DNA from 2 places in the Peribacillus sp. FSL R5-0717 genome. Region 2 is predicted to be linked to the other one. Evidence: riboswitches for the same ligand, from Rfam matches in the RefSeq annotation. Region 2 holds a riboswitch; the other holds the start of a gene.

Region 1 (7,597 bases), on a different contig from region 2:
ACCATGAGCTGTGTCTGGAACAAGTACTTTTGTTCTTGTTTCCCCTTTTTGTTCATGATAGTTTTTAACCATCATTAAACCGGTCCATTCTCCTTGAGCTCCTGCTGAAGGTTGTAAAGTCACAGCATCCATACCTGTAATTACAGCTAAATCTTCCTGTAATTCATATAAAAGCTTTAGTGCACCCTGCACCGTTTCGGCTGGCTGATACGGATGAATACGGCTAAAACCGTCGAAACGAGCCACATCTTCATTGATCTTCGGGTTGTATTTCATCGTACAAGAACCAAGTGGATAAAACCCATTATCAATCCCATAGTTTTTATTGGAAAGTGCTGTGTAGTGGCGAACAAGCTGAAGTTCAGACACCTCTGGGAGTTCTGCTGGTATGTCACGAATCAAATGCATGGGAAGCTTATCTTTTAAATCGATTTTGTTGACATCACTTTCTGGAAGGCTTGAACCAATTCGACCAGGTCGACTGATTTCAAAGATTATATCGTTGTATTCAACCATGTACAATCGCCTCCAATACATTAACAAATTGGTCAATCTCTTCTTTTGTCCTTTGCTCGGTTACCGCAATGAGCATTTGATTTCCCAAGCCGTAATCACGGTCTAAATCAAATCCTCCGATGATTCCTGCTTTTAGAAGCTTGTCATTGACTTCCTTAGCCGGAAGTGGGAGCTCGACAATAAATTCATTAAAAAATGGTGCTTGATTCATAATCTTACATCCTATTTCTTTAAGACGTTTTGCCATGTAATCAGCTTTATCGAAGTTTAGCTGTGCCATATGGCGAATTCCCTGCTTTCCAAGTGCTGTCATGCAAATGGAGGAAGCTAGCGCATTTAACGCCTGGTTAGAACAAATATTGGAAGCTGCTTTATCACGGCGAATATGCTGCTCACGTGCTTGCAATGTTAGCACAAACCCTCTTTTCCCTTGTTCATCTGTTGTTTGACCCACGATACGTCCAGGTATTTTGCGCATAAACTTTTTATGAACCGAAAAGTAACCACAGTGCGGACCACCAAAGCTCATTGGTATCCCTAAAGGCTGCATATCACCTATTACAATGTCTGCTCCCAGATTACCTGGTGGTTGCAAAAGCGCTAATGCCAGTGGATTAGCACTAACGATTAACATTGCGCCTGTTGTCTCGGCAATTTTCTTAATTTCTTTCAAATCTTCAATAGAACCAAAAAAATTTGGGTATTGGACGATAACAGCTGCTGTGTATGGATCGATTTGTTCTTGCAGTTTCTCTAAGTCTGTACAGTCCGTCGCAAGATTCACCTCTTCCACTGCATACCTTTGACCATCTGCTACTGTTTTTAAGATGGCACGGGATTCTGGATGAACCGCCTTTGATACAAGTACTTTCGAACGTCTTGTTGATACAACTGCAAGTGATGCTGCTTCTGCAAGGGAAGTAAAGCCATCGTACATGGAAGAATTGGCAACATCCATTCCTGTCAGCTCACATACCATTGTTTGAAATTCAAAAATGGCTTGTAATTCACCCTGGCTAATTTCTGGTTGGTAAGGGGTATAAGCTGTATAAAATTCAGAACGGGAAATCATATGATTCACAACACTTGGAATGTAATGATCATAAGTACCCGCACCAATAAAAATTGGATATTGATTGGCATGTTTGTTTTGCGAAGCAAGCTGATGCATCTTTTTCAACAGAAGTGGTTCAGGAATTGCATGAGGGATGTTTAACTCCTCTTCCAGACGAATATCATTCGGGAGATCTTCAAACAGCTCCTCTGTCGAAGAGATTCCAAGAAAGGATAGCATTTCCTCTTGATCTTGTTTTGTATCAGGAAGATAACGATAGGTCGCTGTCATTTTATTCCTCCCCTTCATTCACAAAAGTTTCGTATTGATCTTCATTTAGAAGTACTTGTAACTCTTCTGGATTAAATAGTTCCACTTCTACCAACCACCCTGCTTCATATGGCTGGTCATTGATCATTTCAGGCGCATCATCTAACTCCTCGTTTACACGAACTACCTTACCTGACACAGGGGTATAGATTTCAGAAGCTGTTTTAACAGACTCGATCGATCCTATTGATTCATTTGCCGTTACTTCATCACCCACTCCTGGATTTTCAACAAAAACGATATCACCTAATTGTTTTTGGGCAAAATCAGAAATTCCAATACGCACTCGGTTTTCGTCTAATTGTAGTACCCACTCATGTTCCTTGCTGTATAGTAGGTTAGCTATCACTTTTGTCATTGTTTGTTCTTCCTTTCGCTCATAAAATTTATTAATATTCACTGTAGGGTGCTTACTATTTCATGCAACGGGATTATCTTTTTTTATAGAACGGTGCTCTTACCACAATAGCATCAACCATCTTCTTACGAATTTCCACTTTAAGTTGTGTTCCTAGGTCAGCATTTTCTGCTGATACAAGCGCGAGACCTATGCTTTTCTTTAAAGACGGTGAATGGGTTCCGGATGTAATAAAACCAATTTCCTCTGCCCCACCTGAAAACACTTTATAACCGTGACGAGGAATGCCTCTTCCTGTCATTTCAATTCCAACTAATATTCGTTTTACCCCTTCTTCTTTTTGTTTTGTAAGTATGGCTTTGCCGATAAAATTACTTTCTTTGTTTGTTTTTACGACAAAACCGATTCCAGCTTCAAGAGGGCTGATTTCCTTTGTGAGCTCTTGTCCGTATAGAGAAAGACGTGCTTCAAGGCGAAGAGTGTCACGTGCACCGAGTCCGCACGGCTTTAAGCCGTTTTCTTTTCCAGTTTCCAGAAGCTTTTCCCAAAGTGCTGGCGCCTTGTCCGCTCCTAAATAAAGCTCAAATCCTTCTTCCCCTGTGTAACCCGTACGGGATACAAGCACGTCCGTAATGCCATCCAGATTAACATGTTGAGTAAAGTGGAAAACACTAATTTCCGATAAATTGATTTCCGTTAACTTTTGTAAAATGCCTTCCGCCTTTGGACCTTGAATGGCGATCAGCGCGATGTCATTTGAAATATTACGAAGTGTCATTTCTCCTTTAATATGCTGCTTCATCCAGTCGTAATCTTTCTCAATGTTTGCTGCATTAATCACGAGAAGAAATTTATCATTTTTCAGTTTGTAGACCAATAAATCATCCACTGTCCCGCCAGATGGATAACACATCGCAGTATACTGTGCTTGATTAATGCTAAGCTTTGTTACATCGTTTGTGACAAGGTAATTAATATAGCTTTCTGCATCTTTCCCTTCAACAAGCACTTCCCCCATATGAGAGACATCAAAAAGTCCTGCTTCCTTTCGGACAGCATCATGTTCTTCTATAATGTTTGAAAACTGGACTGGCAGTTCCCATCCACCAAAATCAATGACTTTTGCTCCGTAATTTTTATATGTTTCAAAAAGCGGTGTTCTCTTCAATCCGGTTGCTGTGCTCATTGCTATACCTCCAATTAAGATCTCTTGCTAAATAACTGTTCTTTTACCCTTTTACCTGTTTCGGTCATTGCAAGACCACCAAGTGCTGTTTCTCTAAGTGTTCGAGGCATTTCCTTTCCAATCTTGTACATGGCTTCAATGACTTCATCACATGGAATACGACTTTCAACACCTGCAAGAGATAAATCAGCAGCTGAAAAGGCAATGGATGTGCCAATCACATTTCGCTTAATGCAAGGCACTTCAACAAGCCCTGCAACTGGATCACAAACGAGGCCCAACAATGATTTTAAAGCAATTGCTGTTGCATTTACCGCTTGTTTGGGTGTGCCACCTTTTAATTCAACAATGGTCCCTGCCGCCATCGCCGTTGCAGAACCCACCTCTGCTTGGCATCCTCCTGCCGCTCCGGAAATAAAGGACCGGTTGGCAATGACATACCCAAGGGCACTTGCGGTGAACAATCCCATGACTAAGTCTCTATAGGAAGTTCCGTCATTTTTGTGAAGCGAAAATAATACTCCGGGTAATATACCGGCCGCTCCGGCTGTTGGAGTTGCGACAATGACTCCCATTCTCGCATTGCTTTCAGATGTCGCCAGTGAGAAAGTCATGGCATCGCTAATATAACTTCCTGAAAGAGGGTTACCTTGATTCACGTAATCGTACATTTTAACGGCATCACCACCTGAAATGCCACTTGGTGCAGTAGAGGCGTCTTTTTTTCCGCTCTCAACAGCTTCCTTCATTTTAAATAACCGTTCTTCCATCATACTGATGATGGTATTTTGATCTCTCCCCGATTTTTCTATTTCCATCATTAACATGACTTCACCAATCGTTTTCTGTTTATGTGTACAAATTTCAATTAGCTCGTTCATTGACCGAATTTCCATCATGCACCCTCTAATGACGTTTTTTTCAACACATATGGATGATAATGTGTAGCGAGTACCGAAAAGTCATCGCTAGTGCTTAAACGAATATCAACCATTTCATCGCCAATCATAAAGATTTTAGATAAACCGCCTCCAAGGGATGCTCCACCTACCTTTACCAGCCATTCCCCACGTTTTGCCGTAACGACTGTTGTATTCGGATGTTCAAAATAAGGGCAGCTGTCTTCAAACTGAAATTCGTAATCTAGTCCATGTTCTTTGGTCAGCTCCATGGCATTTTTAATCCTGGAATCATCTGTATCCATGCCCAGTAATCCGCCAAGTAGGGCTTTATCTGTCCCGTGACCTTGGTGCGTTTCAGCAAATGAATCGTAGAAAATAATGTTCGCCTCTTCCGGACAACCACCTAATAGTTCATGAATGAACCTCCCCATCGATACAGCACCAGCAGTATGAGAACTAGATGGCCCTACCATGATAGGGCCGATAATGTCAAAACAACTTTGGAATTCCATGTTGTTTCTCCCTTCTTAGACCGTTATAGACTGTTGAAACAATGGATATCCGTCACAAATCGCTTTTGTTGTTTCTTTTACTTTTTCTAGAACAGCTGTATCTCCATTGCTCTTTAAAACAGCCGCAATCACTTCTCCGATTTTAACCATTTCTTCCTGCTTCATACCACGTGTCGTTAAAGCCGCTGTTCCCATTCGAATGCCACTTGTGACAAATGGGCTTTCGGTATCATAGGGAATCGTGTTTTTGTTAACTGTTATACCCGCCTCTTCTAGTAATCGTTCTGCTTCTTTTCCGGTTAAATTCCATTGGCGAACGTCTAAAAGGACGATATGGTTGTCCGTTCCACCTGAAACAAGAATTGCGCCTGCTTTCTTTAATGTTTCGCCAAGTGTTGCTGCGTTTTCAATGATTTGTTTGGCATAGATCTTAAAGCTCGGTTGCAATGCTTCTTTAAAGGAAACCGCCTTTGCCGCAATAATGTGCATGAGTGGCCCACCTTGAATCCCTGGGAATATAGCTTTATTCATTTTCTTTATCATGTCTTCATCATTTGTTAAAATGATGCCGCCACGTGGACCGCGTAAAGTTTTGTGCGTTGTGCTTGTCACCACATCCGCATATGGGATGGGAGATGGATGAAAACCTGCTGCCACAAGCCCCGCAATATGGGCCATATCCACCATCAGTTTTGCTCCAACTTGATCGGCGATTTCTTTAAAACGTGCAAAATCAATTGTTCTTGGGAAAGCACTTGTCCCCGCAATAATCAATTTTGGTTTTTCTTTTTTCGCGATTGCTTCAAGCTCATCATAGTCTATCAAGTGAGTATCTTCTCTCACCCCATAAGACACAATATCAAACCATTTCCCCGAGATGCTGACGGGACTACCATGAGTTAAGTGTCCTCCATGCGAAAGGTTCATCCCCATCACTTTATCGCCCGGCTGAAGCAGCGCATAAAAAACAGCTAGATTTGCTTGTGCACCTGAGTGTGGTTGTACATTTGCATACTTAGCACCAAACAGCTTGGTTAGGCGTTCAATCGCTGTTTGTTCCACCACATCTACATATTCACAGCCTCCATAGTAACGCTTCCCTGGATATCCTTCTGCATACTTATTAGTGAGGACAGACCCCATGGCTTCCATCACTTCTTTACTTACGAAGTTTTCTGATGCGATTAATTCTAACGTATTATGTTGTCTTTCCCTTTCATTTTCCATGGCATTATAAATCTCTGAATCATAGTTTTGTAGACTCATATTCAAATATCCTCCTCGATTTTCTTCCAAGCTCCCTTTCCTCACAAAAAAGGACAGAGGAAAGGCAGGATAAATATCCCACCTTTCCTCTGTCCTTTTTACCTGAGAGATTACCTTCGGTATGAAACATATACAAAACAATCTGTCTTGTAATATTCTTTCATCAAAAGGATTCCCCTTTGGTGGCTTTTCAGCTCTCTCCAGAGGTGCGTCCAATTGTAGTCTTTTTACCTGAGAGTTTCTATCCCAAGGTTTTTTTGGGAATTGCTCCTTCGGTGCCGAATCGATTTCTTCGGTCTCTCCCACAATTATCATCCGCTTATATAAACTTCCATTATAATTGCATGTTAACGGGTTTAAATGAAAATTTCAATAATTATCTGAAAAAACTTTATTTTCAGAAATTCAAACATGGACGGTATAGATCTTTCTGACAGTTCATAAAATAAGAAGTTATTCGTTATGCAAAAATCAAAATTGTTAACTGCTTTTCTGAATCCCAACAAGTTTCTGTATCTAGGAACCGCTCCACTTTTGAACGGTTGCTAAGAAAAGCGCAAGATGGGAAAGGACATATTGTCTAAATTTTTAAACAATGGATGTTTGAAAAAAAAAATTAAGGTATTGCGAGATTTGCGAGAATCCTTGAAGCAATAAAGATTGCTTAGCAACTTCCTCTTTGTCCCAACCACTTGATATATTAGCTATAACGATAATTGCTAGAACCCATACCCACCACTTCTTTGGCTTCTTTAGATTGATTTTCTTTTCCATACTCATTTTGAATTCTTCTCCTTTACCTTACAGTTTTACTTTCTACGACTAAGTCACCACCTCCACTTCCCTGTATTAATAGTAAGGTAATTACTTTTCATCTCCTTGATTTAAATGCCTTTTTTTCAATACCCCTGTTTAAATCTTGATTTTAAATAGGGAGGGTATGAATCAGCACCGGACAGGGAATGGGATTTTCCATTCCCTGTCCGACAGATGCATATTGAATGAGATAAGTAATCGTTTGGGTAGGTAAAGTAAAAACCCATCTTTTATTTATTTAATATGACTCTCAGTTCACCAATTTAAGTATTCATGCAATGGACTTAAGTCTACTATCAATCAAGTAATCATTTCTTTATAGCTATTTGGATTCACTTTATTTACAGTAAAATCAGCTATAGCAACTTGGTAGTAATTTGATAATTTATTTAACATTAGATCTAATTCTTTATTGCTATATAACCCTACTATCACTTCATTTAAAATAACTGTATTGTTTCTTTCCATTTTATTTTCCTCCTTTTGTTTGAAAAATTTTCCATCCTTCATTTGCATGTTAGATCTGATGGAAATGAACATTAAATGATTTCCTAATGAACGATGGCTCATCAAGAAAATGGCGATGACGGGAGTGGCTGTTTGTAAATCAAAAGCAGTTTCGGCCATCCATTTTGCTTCTCAAGAAGAATTCCATAT
Region 2 (7,597 bases):
GAAGATTCATATCGGTCGCAGTCGTAATGATATGGGGGTTGCGATGTACCGGCTTGTTTTGAGAGGTCATCTGCTCCAATTGGTTGGCTATGCAAACCAATTGAGTGAAGCATTCTTGGTGCAGGCTGAAAAACATACAGAAACCTATATTACAGGTTACACACATACCCAACCGGCTCAGCCGACTACAATAGGACATTACTTTTTAGCCATTTATGATGTGCTTCAAAGGGATATTGGCCGGTTATGGGCAGCCTATGTAACGGTTAACCAATCCCCTTTGGGTGCAGCCGCATTAACGACCACCGGTTTTCCGATCAGTCGGAACCGTACGGCTGAACTGCTTGGGTTTGATTCGGTGATTGAAAATTCCTATGACTCGATTGGCGGGGCAGATTATTTATTGGAAACCGCAACTGCCATCATGACGTGCATGGTCAATACCGGAAGGTGGATCCAAGATTTCCTGCAGCATGTGACAAGGGAGTTTGGTACATTTCACGTGGCGGACCCTTATGTTCAAGTGAGCAGCATCATGCCGCAAAAAAGGAATCCTGTCTCCGTTGAACATTCCCGTTCGATTGCAAGCAGTGCGTATGGTGATGCACTTGCTGCCATGAATATGATTCACAATACACCATTTGGTGATATCGTCGATACGGAAGATGATTTACAGCCACATTTATATCGGGCTTTTTCGAATGCAGGCCGTGTTATGAAACTAATGTATGCCGTCATGTCGACTTTGAAAGTAAATGAAGAACATACAAAGAAAATGGCCGCAAAATCCAGTATAACGATTACTGAATTAGCGGATACCCTTTCAAGAGATTACGACATATCCTTTAGAAAAGCCCATTCCATAGCCAGTCATATTGCAAAAAAGTCGATTAGTGAAGGGAAAGAGCTATATGATTGGGACACACAAGAAATCAACAAGATCATCAATGAATTCGTATCAGTGAACATAGCAGAAGATGAATGGAAAAAAATAATCTCTCCCGAATATTTTGTGGAAATCAGAAGCATTCAAGGCGGGCCCTCCCCTAAAGAGGTTACGAGAATGATTTTAAATAGAAAACAAAAACTGGAACAAGAGTTGCAGAAATATAAGAAAGTGATCAAAGAATTGAATGATGGCAGGAAGGCTTTAGTGGATTACTGAAATGAGCTTTAACGGGCATGAAACTCACGAGTATTTGCTTCAAACTCACGAGTAAAAGCATGAAACTCCCGAGTATTTGCTTCAAACTCACGAGTAAAAGCATGAAACTCCCGAGTATTTGCTCCTAACTGACGAATAAAAGCCCGAACCTTCTGAAGAGAGTATTTTTTGTTGGCTCGGAAGCAATACGATGCATTTTACTGAGAAAGCTTCATATTTTATGATATATAGTCATTCTTTATCAGGGTGGCTATTTATTTTGGATTTTTAATGCAACTGAGTCATCCCCAGTGACCATGAATGTAGATTATTCCTAAAAGCAATTCTATTATTTGGAGAATATATAATGTGAGGCGGAATGTTAATGTCAAATAGATCTCAGTTCGGTGTTATCTTGATTTTAATAGCTTTCGTAATATCGATTACTTTTTGTTTGAATCCGGAAGTCTTATTAAGAGGTGGATATGATTTAGCTATTGATGGCCTGGTAGTATCCAGAACCTTGATGATTATTTTTTCGTTGTATTTATTAGTTAAAATAGGGGATTTGTTTATAAACAGAAAAGATTAATAGTCTAAAATGAGGTTTCCCATCAACAATATTGAGATAAAGGACACTATGCTTGGAAGCCGAGAATAAGGAAGGCTCAGTCTTTTGACTGAGCCTCCAATGTTTATTGATCCATAACCAGTTTCAAAATTTGCTTCATATATCGTTAACGGATTTAGGTTCCAACTGAACCGCGTGCTTTCTGAAAGCAATACTCACCGTGATCATCACAATGAAATTGACTGCCAATGCAATGATTCCCACATTCAAATCTTTTGCTGCTTGCGGCAAGGATGGAAACAAGGTCCCTATTGTCGATTGACTGAGTGTAATGCAGATTACGATGGCCAATCCGGTAATGATGCCGGCGATTGCGCCAAATTTATTGATCGGATTATTCCTTTTCAGACTAAAGAGAAGGGATGGGAAGAGCTGTGTGATGAGACTGTATCCCATAAGAATTAATGCCGACATCGTTTCACCGCCGTTTAAGGTGAAGTAGACGGCTATAAGGGCAATGATTGGCACAAGGAACTTTGCCAATCGTACAATATGGCGATCGGATACGTCAGGTGCAAATTCCTTATAAACGTTTTTCGCGAGCAGTGTAGCGACGCTCATCAAAAGCATGGATCCCGGCACCAGTGCGGTCAACAATCCAGCGCCGCCGATTATGCCTATAAACCATGGATCAAAGGTCTCGATTGAAAGGCGCAGCAATGAGAGGTCTGCATCTGCCCCAACGAGTCCGGGCACTTTCAATATAGCTGTAAACCCAACGAAAAAGACGAATAAAAGCATGAGTGTATATAAAGGGCTGATGATGGCGTTCTTTCGAAATACCTTGCCGCTGCGTGCTGAATAAACAGCGCTGAAAACTTGTGGCCACATATAGAAACCGAATACGAGCAATATTACCGTGGAGATGAACCATGATACGCTAAGCCCCTGATCAGGGAACTTTAGAAAACCAGGCTTGGCGGCATCAACCGCTTCAAACATCGGCTGAAATCCGCCAAAGTAATGAATCGGCAGATAAATCCCCAAAAATCCTATTATGGCAACCATCATGATATCTTTAATGACAGCGGTCCAAACTGAACCGTGGATACCGGAGATCATCACATAAATGGTAAGGCTGATCGCCCCCATCCAAACTGCCTCAGACATTGAGATGGCACCATAAGATGCTTCTGAGACAATGATCCCCAATCCTTTCAGCTGCACGACAATCACTGGAATCATCGACACCACACCGACAAGTGCAGCCAAAATACCTAAACTGGGACTCTTATATTTGCTTACAAAGAAATCGGATTGAGACATCAGTTTATTTTCTTTGGCATATCTCCATATTTCCGGAAGGAGCCAATAGGATAATACGTAAGACAAAGTAATGTAAATTAGAACATATAGAGCGGGTGCACCCTTGCCATAAGCCCAGCCGCTGCCGCCAAGGAAGGAGAAGGTCGTATAGATTTCCCCAGCCATCAGCAGAAAGACGAATATCGCACCAAAACCGCGTCCGCCGACCGTCCATTGTTCCAAGTCCATATCTTTTCCTTTTGAAGAGCGTATTCCTAAAAATATCGATAGAAGTAAAAATGCTAAAATGATTAAGAGAGCAATATTCATTCCTGGTCACCTTCCCGATTCCTGGGATCCAGCTTATACATGATGCCGAGTATGGCAGAGGTAAGGACCACCCACATAGCCATCCAGAACATATTGAAAGGCATCCCTAATACATATGGTTCTATTTTATTAACAAAAGGTAGAAATCCCAGTATGCCTATAAAAGGAACTAGTGTAAGAATATATATAATCTTCATTAAACAACCCCCTCCGTTTTAAATAAAGTGAAACGCCCACCAATGGGTGTTTATTCTTCAATGCCACTGATGGATGGGTGAACCAAACCGGATGGAAAATTCATACATGACGGAAAAGGTCCGATAATCTATATTAGCTTACACTATTTTGATATAAAATTTAATGCAGTTGCCTGATATATTTTAGCAAAAGTGTGCAGAAAGCCGAAGGCCTAATATGTTCATATGCAGATAAAGCCTTGAATTCATATTGAGTTCAAGGCTTTATTTCCTTTAGCTATCTTTTTTTCCGATAATTATATAGTATCACCAAGAGGATGAACCAGATTGGGGTCAAGAGCAGTGATAGCCGTGTAGCTTCAGCGAATAGCATAACAATAAGGATGAACAGGAATAAGCCTAAAATGACGTAATTGATAAAAGGTGTAAAAGGAGCCTTGAAAGTCGATTCGGCTCTTAGGTCGGGCCTTGTTTTCGAATATTTGATATGGGAGATCAAGATAATGCTCCATACCCATATGAAACAGATGGCACTGATGGTAGTCACGACAGTAAATGCCTGTTCCGGTATCAGCTTGCTTAATAATGCCCCTATTGATACAACGATTGTGGATGTGAATAAGGCATTGCCCGGAACAGCGTGTTTATTTAATTTTTCCAGTTTAGCTGGGGCTTCGCCATTCCTGCTTAACGTATAAAGTATTCGGCTCGTTGAAAATAAACCGCTGTTGCATGCAGAAGCAGCGGATGTCAAAACGACGAAGTTGATGATCCCTGCAGCGACTGGAATGCCGATTAACGCAAAGACCTCTACAAATGGACTGCTTGTGGCATCCAGTTGTGTCCATGGGTTGACGCAGAGAATGACGAATAGTGCACCAACGTAGAAAAGCAAAATCCGGACAGGGATTTTATTGATGGCAGATGGAATGTTCTTTCGCGGGTTCGCCGTTTCTGCTGCAGAAACCCCGACCAATTCGACACCGACAAATGAGAAGACGACCAACTGTAAAGATAACAGGAATCCGGAAATGCCATTGGGGAACATGCCGCCATGATTCCAAAGGTTCGTTAGGGAAACCGTTCCGGTATTGGTATTGAAGCCGAGGATTAGAAGGAAAATTCCTACGATGATCAAGGCGATGATCGTGATTACTTTAATGATGGCAAACCAGAATTCCAATTCGCCAAAGATCTTAACGGTCAATAGGTTCAATCCTAACAGAATGACCAGACAAAGCAGAGCCGGAATCCATTGAGGGACATCAAACCAATATTGCATATAAACACCGACAGCTATGATATCGGCCATTGCGGTCATAATCCAACAAAACCAATATGTCCAACCGGTCACGAAGCCGGCCCATGGACCGACATATTCAGTTGCGAATTCAGTGAATGATGTGTACCCTGCATTGGATAAAAGCAATTCCCCCAGGGCCCTCATCACAAAAAACAAGGCAATCCCTATTATCATATAAGAGAATAATATGGAAGGACCTGCTAATTGTATGGCTTTTCCGGAACCTAAAAATAAACCGGTGCCAATGGTTCCTCCTATTGCAATCAGTTGTACATGTCGATTTTTTAAATCTCTTTTTAATTCTTGTTTAGCCAATTCGTACGCCCCCGTTTTTATAGTCTTGGTAGTGAATGTTTACCTGCATGGTCTTGGAGAGAGGGACGTGATTGTCGTCCAGCTTGCCTTTCCCATTTGTTGTTTTAGTCCAATCACAAAATGGACATTAAAAAAAGAGATTGGATAATACCAATCTCTTAAAGGGCTCAGAATAACAATATATCATTCGTTACTCTTCTGTCCTTTTGCCTGAGATTGTGAATCCTTCGGCGCTGCATCTTGTACAGTCTCTCCAGAAGCTGCTCCTGCTATAGTGTCATCCACAGCATTCATCGCTTGCTTGTATGCGGTTGTGAAGAAATGTCAGTCAGTGATGATTTTTCACTGCTTGATCATTTCATTATGCTTATAAAATAATATTGGAATTCTATCATCTATTTTTCGGTAGGTCAACAAATTTTTTGAAATGAAACAGGCATTATCTGTAGTTTAATAGTGGTCTGTATTTAACATAAGGTCTAAGCAGAAGTGATTGTTTTCTACTCATTATGAACGATCACTATAATAAAATACTGAACATCATTTTTTTAAAATGATATTTTCAGATTTGAAAAATCAACAAGATATTATTGGCAACTGTTTATTTCAAAAATACAATTGTATTTTTACAGAATATTTACTATTATAAGATAAGAAATCATAAATGAAGTGTTATTGATATTTTTTCGATAGAGCATTTCTAACTGCAATAATTAATAAGTTCGTGGTAAGGATAGAAAAGCATTACCGATATTGCATCTGGAGGAGTTAATCATGTCGAACAAGGAATTAAAGAGAGGGCTGGAAGCACGTCACATTCAAATGATAGCTTTGGGCGGAACCATCGGAGTCGGGTTATTCATGGGATCTGCGAGCACGATCAAATGGACCGGGCCCTCTGTAATGCTTGCTTATGCCATTGCAGGTATTTTTATATTTTTCATCATGCGTTCCATGGGTGAGATGCTTTATTTAGAACCGACTACAGGTTCTTTTGCAACCTTTGCGAGCACCTATATACATCCTTTGGCAGGTTATATGACTGCTTGGAGCAATTGGTTTCAATGGGTAATCGTCGGAATGTCCGAAATCATTGCGGTTGGGCTGTATATGCAATATTGGTTCCCGGAGTTACCGGCCTGGATACCAGGTGTAGTGGCCATGATCATCTTGGGAGCGGCCAACCTCATTTCCGTTAAATCCTTTGGGGAATTTGAATTCTGGTTTGCACTTATAAAAATCATAACGATTATATTGATGATCGTTGCCGGCCTGGGCCTTATCTTCTTTGGAATAGGGAATGGCGGGGATGCGATTGGATTATCGAATCTTTGGGAAAATGGCGGCTTCTTTACGGGAGGCTGGACAGGATTCTTCTTTGCGCTTTCGCTTGTCGTGGCTTCCTATCAAGGCGTTGAGCTTATCGGCATCACAGCCGGGGAAGCGAAAAACCCAACGAAGACCGTAACAAAAGCGATTCAATCAATTATATGGCGCATTTTAATTTTCTACATTGGTGCCATTTTCGTCATTGTGACAGTATTCCCTTGGGATCAACTGGATGACTTAGGCAGTCCGTTTGTTTCGACCTTTGCCAAAATAGGTATCACTGCAGCGGCAGGCATCATTAATTTTGTCGTCATCACTGCGGCGATGTCTGGATGCAACAGTGGGATTTTCAGTGCAGGTCGTATGCTTTACACACTGGCATTGAATGGCCAAGCTCCGAAAGTCTTTGCTAAAGTATCTAAAAATGGAGTTCCGGCATATTGCACGATCGCTGTACTATTAGGGTTGGGCATCGGGGTTATCCTGAATTACCTTGCACCGCCGCAAGTATTCCTTTATGTGTACAGTGCGAGTGTTTTGCCTGGGATGATTCCATGGTTTGTCTTACTTATCAGTGAGCTTAAGTTCAGAAAGGTAAATGCCGCTGAAATGGAGAAACATCCGTTCAAAATGCCGTTGGCCCCTTACAGTAACTATGCGACAATAGCCTTTTTACTGATGGTGCTGGTAGGTATGTGGATCAATCCTAGTACAAGAATTTCCTTGGTTGTCGGGATCGTTTTCCTAGCCTTGGTAATAGCAAGTTATTACATGCTGAAAATGGATAAACGAACACCATTGGATGTTAAATCCGATGATGAGATTTCAGGATAAGAAATTCTAGTAAAAAGCCCTTCTCTAATTCGAGAAGGGCCTTTTTTGTCCTTGTAGACCAATGGTGGAATTCACGAGTAAAACAGCGAAACTCACGAGTAAAACAGCGGAATTCGCGAGTAAAGTCGTCGAATTCACGAGTAAAACAGCGAAACTCACGAGTAAAGTCGTCGAACTCAAGGGTAAAACAGCTGAACTCACGAGTAAAGTCGTCGAATTCACGAGAAGACGTTGAATTCACGAGTAAAACAGCAAAACTCACGGGTGTA

The links. A riboswitch is a leader RNA that binds a small molecule or an ion and turns the genes downstream of it on or off. The one in region 2 is predicted to bind glycine.
Region 1: another riboswitch for glycine. It lies ahead of glyA (serine hydroxymethyltransferase); the one in region 2 lies ahead of NYE65_RS15900 (amino acid permease).

Annotation. Positions count from the first base shown of each region.
Region 1 covers NZ_JBBOOF010000002.1:92,923-100,519, reverse strand. Annotated here, with positions in the region: gene gcvPB (aminomethyl-transferring glycine dehydrogenase subunit GcvPB) at 1-516, opposite strand, end outside; gene gcvPA (aminomethyl-transferring glycine dehydrogenase subunit GcvPA) at 509-1,861, opposite strand; gene gcvH (glycine cleavage system protein GcvH) at 1,863-2,258, opposite strand; gene gcvT (glycine cleavage system aminomethyltransferase GcvT) at 2,332-3,444, opposite strand; gene sdaAA (L-serine ammonia-lyase, iron-sulfur-dependent, subunit alpha) at 3,459-4,340, opposite strand; gene NYE65_RS26285 (serine dehydratase beta chain) at 4,340-4,858, opposite strand; gene glyA (serine hydroxymethyltransferase) at 4,874-6,124, opposite strand; glycine riboswitch at 6,211-6,331, opposite strand; glycine riboswitch at 6,334-6,439, opposite strand; gene NYE65_RS26275 (hypothetical protein) at 6,713-6,904, opposite strand; partial or broken gene gnd (phosphogluconate dehydrogenase (NAD(+)-dependent, decarboxylating)) at 7,487-7,597, opposite strand, start outside.
Region 2 covers NZ_JBBOOF010000001.1:3,275,712-3,283,308, forward strand. Annotated here, with positions in the region: gene argH (argininosuccinate lyase) at 1-1,165, shown strand, start outside; gene NYE65_RS15890 (sodium:solute symporter family protein) at 1,872-3,350, opposite strand; gene NYE65_RS15895 (DUF3311 domain-containing protein) at 3,347-3,547, opposite strand; gene NYE65_RS15900 (amino acid permease) at 3,825-5,165, opposite strand; glycine riboswitch at 5,354-5,432, opposite strand; gene NYE65_RS15905 (amino acid permease) at 5,940-7,328, shown strand; gene NYE65_RS15910 (hypothetical protein) at 7,393-7,563, shown strand.